Linked DNA regions of Cytobacillus sp. IB215665. The protein of the gene in region 2 interacts with the protein of the main gene of each other region in a pairwise test. Links are inferred from orthologs where the notes say so. Each region holds a gene or a part of one and is shown on either strand. Other genes may lie near its edges.

What was found. The genes of interacting proteins can lie anywhere in the genome.
Region 1: the proteins of leuS (region 2) and ligA interact in binary tests that used the Escherichia coli proteins (3 or more experiments, as listed by UniProt). The link is inferred for Cytobacillus sp. IB215665 from one-to-one orthologs.

Annotation. Positions count from the first base shown.
Region 1 is NZ_JAXBME010000005.1:20,930-25,374, reverse strand. What follows is about bases 1-2,889. They hold ligA (NAD-dependent DNA ligase LigA), read right to left. Parts: upstream 2,504-2,889; coding sequence 497-2,503; downstream 1-496. Other genes in these bases: pcrA (DNA helicase PcrA), read right to left, coding at 2,655-2,889; SLH52_RS08385 (CamS family sex pheromone protein), read right to left, coding at 1-483. In the rest of the region: more of pcrA, read right to left, coding at 2,890-4,445. UniProt on the Escherichia coli protein: DNA ligase that catalyzes the formation of phosphodiester linkages between 5'-phosphoryl and 3'-hydroxyl groups in double-stranded DNA using NAD as a coenzyme and as the energy source for the reaction.
Region 2 is NZ_JAXBME010000021.1:62,961-69,128, forward strand. Bases 1,257-4,312 are described here. They hold leuS (leucine--tRNA ligase), read left to right. Parts: upstream 1,257-1,603; coding sequence 1,604-4,021; downstream 4,022-4,312. Outside these bases: SLH52_RS20040 (MFS transporter), read left to right, coding at 1-1,184; SLH52_RS20050 (rhodanese-like domain-containing protein), read left to right, coding at 4,375-4,680; SLH52_RS20055 (helix-turn-helix domain-containing protein), read right to left, coding at 5,342-5,599; SLH52_RS20060 (hypothetical protein), read right to left, coding at 5,620-6,168.

The sequences.
Region 1 (4,445 bases), on a different replicon or contig from region 2:
AGGACTTTCTTGATTTAAATCTGTGAGAGTTGCATTAGCAGTCGTATCAATACTTGGATTTAACCCTAAATCTACATAATTTGGATCCTCGTTAAGTTTTTCTTGAAGCTGTTCTGGTGTCAATTTTCGACTTAACCAGCTTTGGACCGTCTGGCGATCTAAATACTGTCCTTCTTGGAAAAAATATTCATCTGGAGAAAAGGTATCTTGTGCAATGCGCATAAGTCCTCGTTCCACTTCATCTATGTCATATCGTGTATTGAGTCCTGAAACAACCAGCCCTCTTGATTCACTTGGTTTGATTTGATTATCCTCAGTTAAAACTGTTCGATAAAACTGATCAGAAATTTGATACTTAGGAATGATTGCTTGTTCAGTTGTATCTTCTGATTCATTAACAATTTCTTGTTGCTTCTCAAACTTCGGTGCACACGCAGAGAGTAGTAATAATGTTGATAAAGTTAAGGCAATAATTTTCCGCAATATCATACACCTCTTATTTTTCAAATTCCGTAATTAATCGTTGTTCGTCCCAAACTTCTATTGAGAGCTGTTTAGCCTTAGTTAATTTAGAACCTGCTGCTTCACCTGCAATGACTAAATTAGTACTTTTACTCACACTTCCCGTTACTTTTCCGCCTAAAGCTTCAATCTTTTCTTTTGCATCGTTTCTAGTAAGTTGTTCAAGCTTCCCAGTTAATACAACTGTTTTTCCTGCAAAAAATGAATCGCCGCTTTCTGATGAAAGGGCTTTTACTCCAGTAAAGCTTGTATTTACCCCTAAGCTGTTCAGTTCCTCAATCAATGCTTGAACTTCAGAGCTTGATAAATATGTAACAATCGATTCAGCCATTTTTTCTCCAATTTCATTTATGCTAATTAACTGTTCGAATGTTGCTGCTTGAAGTTTTTCAATTGTCTCAAATTCCATAGCCAATGTCTTAGCAGCCTTTGCTCCAACATGGCGAATCCCTAGACCAAATAATAAACGCTCTAATGAATTATGCTTCGAATTGTTTATGGCTTGAATGAGATTTGTAGCCGATTTCTCACCCATACGTTCCAGATTTAGCAACTCTTCCTTAGTTAACTTATATAAATCAGCAACATCCACAATCAACTGATTCGCAAATAGTTGTGTGATGACTTTTTCACCTAAACCATCTATATTCATCGCATTTCGAGATACAAAGTGAATCAGCCCTTCACGAATTTGAGCAGGACATTTAGGGTTAATACATCTTAACGCAACTTCTTCCTCTAACCTAACAAGCTCACTATTACACTCTGGGCAATGTGTAGGCATATGGAAGCTTAACTCATCTCCAGAGCGCTTTTCAACAATAACATTGACAACTTCTGGTATAATGTCTCCGGCTTTTTTAATCGTAACGTAATCGCCAATTTTAATGTCTTTTTCTCGAATCAAATCTTCATTGTGCAGAGATGCTCTTTGTACAGTTGTCCCAGCTACTTGCACAGGCTCTAAAATAGCTGTAGGTGTAATCACACCAGTGCGTCCAACACTAAGCTCAATTTCTAATAGCTTTGTAACAACTTCTTCAGCTGGAAATTTGTAAGCAATTGCCCAACGAGGACTTTTAGCAGTAGCGCCTAACTGATCTTGTTGTTCCAAAGAATCAACCTTAATAACTATGCCATCTATATCATAAGCAAGGTTCGGACGTTTTTCATGCCAGCTTAAAACATACTCGATAACATCCTCTATATTCCCACAAATTTTTTTCTCGTTACTCACTTTAAAACCTATATTCTCCAAAAAAGCTAACCCTTCACTATGAGACTGGATATTTGTAGCACTCACTTCCGCGATATTATATATAAATATAGACAAATTTCTAGAGGCTGCTATTTTTGTGTCAAGTTGTCTAAGCGACCCAGCTGCTGCATTTCGAGGATTTGCAAATGGTTCTTCTCCTAGCTGTATTCTGCCCTCATTTAATTTCTTAAATGAGGACTTTGACATATAAGCTTCTCCACGAACTTCCAAACTAACTGGCTTATTTAGACGCAATGGAATTGATCGAATGGTCTTTAAATTAGCTGTGATCTCTTCTCCAACGGTACCGTCTCCCCTTGTCGCACCGCGAACAAATACCCCGTCTTCGTATTTGAGTGATACAGCTAAACCATCTATCTTCAGTTCACAAACATATCTAATTTCGTCCCCTACTTCTTGACGTACACGTCGATCAAAATCAAATAAATCAACTTCATTAAATGCGTTTCCAAGACTAAGCATCGGCACATCATGTTCCACTTTCGAAAATGAATCTAGTACTTTCCCCCCAACGCGCTGTGAAGGAGAGTCAGCTGATTTAAGATCTGGAAACTGTTCTTCAATCTCAAGTAATTCTTGCATTAATTGATCATATTCGTAATCAGAAACTGTCGGTTGGTCTAGTACATGATACTCATAGTTGTATTTAGTTATTAATGTACTCAATTCTTGTACACGTTTTATCGCTATTTGTCGATCCATCTGTTCACCCTCCTTCATAAATACACACTTTTAGAGTTTATAACATCGTTATTGGATAAAGAGATGTAAATAATTTTTCTGACTTACTATTACACAAAGTAAATCTCTTTAGTTCATTCAATTGTAAAAAGCCTACTTCTATACTTGGATCTTAAGATTTAGTAATAGGAGCAAATTTAGCTAACAAGCGCTTTATACCTGTTGGACTTGGAAAAGCTATATCCAGCTCTTTTCCTTCACCTTCTCCTTTTACACTAACCACTGTCCCAGTTCCCCACTTTTTATGTGAAGCTTTGTCACCTACTTGCCATTCAATCGTATCTCCACCAGTTGATTTTGCTACTGATTTGAAGCTAGTTTTTGACATGGAACTTCTAGATGTGAATGGGGTATTTTGCTTTTGACTATCTACGATAACATCGAGTAATTCTTCAGGAATTTCTCCTATAAACCTCGATTCACTATTCATCGTCGTTCGTCCAAACAAGGTTCTCATTTCAGCATTTGACAAATGTAGTTCTTTTTCTGCACGTGTAATTCCAACATAAGCTAGTCGACGTTCTTCCTCCATTTCAGCCTCTTCATCAAGTGAACGACTATGTGGAAAAACTCCTTCTTCCATGCCTAATAGAAATACAACAGGGAACTCAAGTCCTTTTGCTGAATGTAAAGTCATAAGAACGACAGCTTCCTTATCCTGCTCTTCCTCTTCATCTAAACGGTCGATATCTGCAACTAGAGCAAGATCAGTTAGAAATGCGACTAAACTTTTATCATCATTTTGCTTTTCAAAATTTGTTGTAACCGATAAAAATTCTTCTATATTTTCTAATCTGCTCTGTGATTCTAGCGTCTTTTCATTTTTTAACATTTCTCGATAGCCACTTTTTTCGAGGACTTCTTCAACTAACTCCGTTATAGATAAATACTCTTGCATGCTAGTCCAATGGTGAATCATATTACGAAAATCTGTTAGGGCATTTTTAACTCTCGTACTTACACCAATCATGTCTATTTCCCCAAGGGCCTGAAACAATGATAACTCATTGGCGATCGCATAGTTTGCAATTTTATCTACAGAGGCAGCTCCTACCCCACGTTTTGGTACATTAATAACCCTCGTTATACTAATATCGTCGTCGGGGTTGGCAATCACACGTAAATAAGCAAGAATATCTTTTATTTCCTTACGGTCATAGAACTTAATACCACCAACGATTGTATAGTTGATATTTGATTTTAATAATACTTCCTCCACAACCCTAGATTGTGCATTTGTTCTGTATAAAATTGCAAAATCCGAAAGCTTCTTGCTTCCACTACCCACAAGGTCATTGATTTTTCCAGCAGCATACTGAGCTTCACTAAATTCATTATTTGCACGGTAATATGAAATCCTATTACCTTCTGGATTATCTGTCCAAAGATTTTTAGGCTTTCTGTTCATATTTTGTTCAATCACCTTATTTGCTGCTTGCAAGATGCGTTTAGATGATCGATAATTTTGTTCTAATAATATAACATTTGCATCTGGGTAGTCTTTTTCAAAAGATAAGATATTTGCAATGTCCGCTCCACGCCATCGATAAATAGACTGGTCAGAATCACCTACGACACATAAATTTTCTAGTCGTTCTGCTAACATTTTTACGAGCATATATTGGGCGCGGTTCGTATCTTGGTACTCATCAACATGAATATACTGAAACTTGCGCTGGTAATATTCAAGCACTTCTGGTACACGTTTAAATAAGTGAATAGTAGACATAATGAGATCATCGAAGTCTAGCGCTTGATTCTTTCTAAGACGGCTTTCATATTCACTATATACATTACTTACTGTTTCTTCATAATAGCTACCCGTTTGCTTACTATATTCTTCAGCGTCAATCAATTCATTTTTGGCACTACTAATTGTTGATAAAATCGTTCGAGGGTCAAA
Region 2 (6,168 bases):
GGTCATTGTATTTTGTTGTGGTTGGTATGGCAATTTTAGTTACAGGGTCATCGTTTCTGTGGCCTTTAAGTACAATTTATGTTCATGATTATTTAGGTAAAAGCTTAACAACAGCAGGTGTTGTTATTATGTTTAATTCAGCTGCTGGTGTAGTAGGAAATTTATTAGGTGGAGTCATTTATGATAAGTTTGGCAGCTTTAAAACAATCATTTTAGGTGTATCTGTTACTTTATGTGCCTCAATTATGTTGATATTCTTTCATGATTGGCCTCATTTTGTATTGTTATTAATAATTATAGGATTCGGCTCGGGGATCATTTTTCCAGCTATGTATGCTCTAGCTGGTGCGGTGTGGCCTGAGGGCGAAAGGAAAGCATTTAATGCAATTTATGTTGCTCAAAATATAGGTGTAGCACTTGGTACAGCACTTTGTGGATTTATTGCGTCATATTCATTTACTTATACGTTTATGTCAAGTGGTCTATTGTACTTAATCTTCTCTGTAATTGGAGTAATATGGTATCGACGGTTAGATGTTAAAGGGAAAAGATCTGCTAACCATGACACAGAAACAATAGCAAGGAAAAGTAAGGTTAACTTTTATTCATTAATTATTCTTTGCGTCGGGTATTTATTATGCTGGGCTGGATATGTGCAGTGGTCCACAACGATATCAACATATACTCAGGAATTAAATATTAGCTTAAAGCAATACAGTGTGCTGTGGACAATCAATGGAATATTAATCGTCTTGGGGCAACCATTAGTATCTGCTTTTGTAAAACGCTTTGCAAAAACATTGAAATCTCAGATAGTTGTCGGAAACATCATATTTATTTGTTCATTCATTGTCGTTGCGAATGCGTCGGAATATTCCTCTTTTATTACTGCGATGGTAATCTTAACAATTGGTGAAATGTTAGTATGGCCAGCTGTTCCAACTATTGCTCATCAACTTGCGCCTGAGGGACGAGAAGGATTTTATCAAGGTATTGTAAATAGCACAGCTACAGGGGGAAGAATGGTTGGACCACTCCTTGGTGGATTGCTGGCTGATATTTATGGAATGAATATATTATTCATCGTTTTAATGATTTTCTTGGTGATATCAATTATAACGACTACCTCATATGATTACAGGTTAAACCGACAAAATCAACAAGAGGAAATCAAGATGATGTGATAGGTAATTTGTTAGTTTTGAATAAATTTCTATATACAACTTGCAGTTTTATTTTAAATTCTATACAATACATAATAATGATGAAAGATAATGATATAACAACAGTGATAAGGAATAGTAATGAATGTTACACGTAATAGAGAGCTGGCGGGTGGTGCAAGCCAGACGTTGTATATTCATGAACTCACCTTTAAGTTGCAAGTGTGAAAATTAGGAGGTATTCTCAAATCCTCGAAAGTAATGCTTGCCGTTGTCCGCGTTATGGAATGAAAAGCGAGTGTCAGATTATGACACTAATGTGGGTGGTACCGCGGGAAGAATTAATTCTAATCCTCTCGTCCCTTTTTAGGGATGGGAGGTTTTTTAATTTAATTAAATGGTTAAATTTGTAATTAAGATGTTCGTAAGGAGGAAATACAATGAGCTTTAATCATGAACAAATTGAACAGAAGTGGCAATCATTTTGGGAAGGGAACAAAACATTCAAAACATCTGAAGATAAAGGTAAAGAAAATTTTTATGCTTTAGATATGTTTCCGTTCCCTTCTGGAGCAGGTCTTCATGTAGGTCACCCTGAGGGGTATACCGCAACTGATATTATATCTAGAATGAAGCGCATGCAAGGTTTTAACGTTTTACATCCAATTGGCTGGGATGCATTTGGCTTACCTGCGGAGCAATATGCATTAGATACAGGGAATGATCCAGCTGAATTTACTGAACATAATATTAAAACTTTTCGTCGCCAAATTAAATCTTTAGGTTTTTCATATGATTGGGACCGTGAAGTGAATACGACTGATCCAAACTATTATAAGTGGACACAATGGATTTTCTTAAAGCTTTATGAAAAAGGGTTAGCTTATATTGATGAAGTTGCAGTGAACTGGTGTCCAGCTCTCGGTACAGTACTTTCTAATGAAGAAGTGATCGATGGTAAAAGTGAAAGAGGAGGTCATCCTGTTGAACGGCGTCCAATGAAGCAATGGATGTTAAAAATTACTGCTTATGCTGATCGTTTATTAGAAGATTTAGATGATCTAGACTGGCCTGAAAGCGTAAAGGATATGCAACGCAATTGGATCGGACGTTCAGAAGGTGCTGAGGTTACTTTTAATATTGCAAATTCAGAGGAAACATTCACAGTGTTTACTACTCGTCCCGACACTTTATTCGGTGCTACTTATGCTGTACTTTCACCAGAGCATCCTTTAGTAGACATTATTACAACTAATGAGCAAAAGGAAGCAGTGAATGTATATGTAGACAAAGTAAAAAGCAAAAGTGATTTAGAGCGGACAGATTTGGCTAAAGATAAAACAGGTGTGTTTACAGGTGCGTATGCTATAAATCCAGTAAACAAAGAAAAAATGCCGATTTGGATCGCAGATTATGTGTTGATGAGCTATGGTACTGGTTCGATTATGGCTGTTCCAGGACATGACGAGCGTGACTGGGAGTTTGCCACAAAATTTGGACTGGAGATTACAGAAGTTGTAGCAGGTGGCAATGTTTCTGAGGAAGCATACACTGGAGACGGTGAACATGTGAATTCAGATTTCCTTAACGGGTTAAGTAAAGAAGAGGCCATTTCTAAAATGATTGAATGGTTAGTAGCAAATGGTCGAGGGGAAAAGAAGATTACTTATCGCCTTCGTGATTGGTTGTTTAGTCGTCAAAGATACTGGGGAGAGCCAATACCGGTCATCCATTGGGAAGACGGCTCTATTGAAGCGATCCCGGAAGAGGAATTACCGTTAACACTTCCAAAAGTTGACGACATTAAACCTTCAGGTACGGGAGAATCACCTCTAGCAAAAATTACTGAATGGGTAAGTGTGGTTGATGAAAAGACTGGAAGAAAAGGTCGTCGTGAAACAAATACGATGCCTAACTGGGCAGGAAGTTGCTGGTATTATTTGCGTTATATTGACCCAGCAAATGAAGAAAAGTTAGCTGATCCAAAAAAATTAGAAGATTGGTTGCCGGTCGATATATATATTGGTGGGCAAGAGCATGCTGTATTACATTTGCTTTATGCTCGATTCTGGCATAAGTTCTTATACGATATCGGTGTTGTACCAACGAAAGAACCTTTCCAAAAATTATTTAACCAAGGTATGGTTCTTGGGGAAAACAATGAAAAAATGAGTAAATCAAAAGGGAATGTTGTTAATCCAGATGACATAGTCGCTAGTCACGGAGCTGACACACTGAGGTTATATGAAATGTTCATGGGCCCACTTGATGCATCAATTGCATGGTCAACAACTGGCTTAGATGGAGCTCGTCGTTTTATAGACCGCGTGTGGAGATTAATTATGGATGATAACGACAACTTAAGCTCGAAAATCGTTGCTAATGACAATACTGGTGCATTAGAGAAAACGTATCACCAAACTGTAAAAAAAGTAACGGAAGACTATGAGGGGCTAAGGTTTAATACTGCTGTTTCACAGTTGATGGTATTTATCAATGAAGCGTACAAAGCTGATGATTTACCAATACGTTATATCGAAGGCTTTGTAAAACTGTTTGCACCTATATGCCCACATGTAGCTGAAGAACTGTGGGAAAAGCTAGGACATTCCGAAACGATTGCATATAGCGCATGGCCTGCTTACGATGAAGCTAAGCTAGTTGATAATGAAGTTGAGATTGTTGTACAAATTAACGGAAAAGTTCGTGCCAAGTTGAATGTCCCTACTGAGATTTCAAAAGAACAACTTGAACAAATCGCTATGGATGACATGAAGGTAAAAGAACAAATTGAAGGGAAAACAGTACGTAAAGTCATTGCTGTTCCTGGAAAATTAGTTAACATTGTTGCAAATTAATATTTAATGGCTCTTTTCGTAAACTTTGTAGCTATCATTCCTATGAAAAGTGGTTTTATATGTTAGTTATCGTTGTACAAAAGAAAAGGTGCGACGAACGCTAGTTGTATAAGTGCCTATGTCTATGGACGAAAAGCAACAATTAATGCGAAAACAGTCTATTTAAAAGACGAGCGCCACAAATTCCTTTTAAAAATAGCCCACACTTTGTGGGCTATAGCGTATTGTTGTCATTTCGATTTAAGGTGCTTTGCTTTATTTTACAAAGAGATATTTTTTTGATCCTTTGTGCATACTTAAAACTATAATAAATGTGGAAACGTTTTTTATTAAAGGAGGCATTTTTCTATATGGTGAATTCGGTAAAAGAGATTTCAACAGTGGAGTTAGAAGAGAAGTTGAATAGAGAAGAAAAGCTAAACTTAGTAGATGTGAGAGAAGATGATGAAGTAGCTACAGGTATTATTCCTAGTGCCAAGCATATAAAAATGGGAGATATCCCTAATCATCTCGATCACTTTTCAAAAGAAGAAGAATATATATTCATATGTCGTTCTGGTGCGCGAAGTGAGCGTGTATGTCAATACATGCAGCAGCAAGGTTATAATGTGAAAAATATGGTTGGTGGTATGTTAGAATGGTCCGGGGATAAAGCATAAGAATAGTGTAACCGCTGGATGTTATAGAATATGGCATAAGCATGCTTTGGTTGATTTTTATCAAAGCATGCTTTTTCTTTTTGTTCGACGAATAAAGTCTTAATAAGTCTTATATTTCAGTTATTATTCAAATACTATTGGGGTTTATACTCATATAGTACTTTAGGTTTGAAAAAAATTATAATATTAGAAGAAGAAGGTTTTTTGCGGAAATATAGTATTTCAATATTACCTTAAAAGAAAGTTATATGTTCCTGGTCTATTAGACTGGAACACAGGGGAGGCAGTATAGAAAAAAATTTGAGCTTATATGGATGCTCTGCGGTACTTATGTTTCTATAATATAGAAGCGTGTGAATTAGGAAGTGTTTCTATTTATTTTATAGGTTGATTAATGCCCTTTTTTAAGAGGAGACCACCATGCCTACTTGGATTTGGTGGTTTTCATAATGTTAATAACTATAAAATTAGAAATTCCTTCAATTTAAATGACACAATAATTAGGTAGAATTAGTGCCTTTAATATCTAAATAGCTTATTTCGTAATAAATTGTGTTCCTGAAGGTTATGCGACATAATTTTAGAGCAATTTCGTGATCAATCGGAATGATTCTCAACTATCAAAGGTGTTGGAAAGTCTACTCCTTGCTAGATACAAAGGTCAAACCTTAAAATGCTCTTTAATTTCCGTAATCGATAGTCCCTTTTCCTTTAAAGCTACTATATGCTTTAGTCGCAATGAAGCCAACTCTCTTGGGTAACGCCTAGTTAATCTCTCTTCTTTTTGTTCAAAAGGGAGCAATCCTTCTTCTGTATAATATTTAACAGTACTGTACCGAACAGATGTTATTTGGACTAGCTCACTAATACTAACATACTCTGATTTAATAATATCTTCGTATTTTCTTCTTCGTCCCATATTTCTTCATTCCTATCCAACTAAATCAAAACGGCTGATGATAAAATTAGTACATCCATGTATTCAATTTCTTTACTGATTTGTTTAATATTCGACCACTTTTGTGGATTTTCTGTTTTAAACAATTCAATTCTATCATTTATTTCCTTGATTTCGTAGTTAGAAAAATATTCACCTAATATTTTACTCGCTTTTAATAACAAAGCCAAAGCAACCGTTTCATCTGAAACCGTACCAGGTTCGAGTAGCTCGGCTCTTAATCTTTGAACTACAGAATTTGTACTTTTTTTGGCAAGAGACAAATTACTGGTTAATGAATCATATAGTAGAACCCTGTTTTTTGAGGGGACATTAAAGTAACTAATCCAACCTTTAAATGTCTTTGGCTTTTGTTCTTTAATAAGAGAATAAAGCTTGAGTAATGTGTCATGTTTTATTATTTTTGCATTTGCTGAATTTATATTAATTTTACCATTACCTTCAAAATATATAACATCAAGCAATAACAGATCAAAAAATACCCCCCCAACCATATACAATTGCTTTACACGGTTTTTCCCTATAAGTGA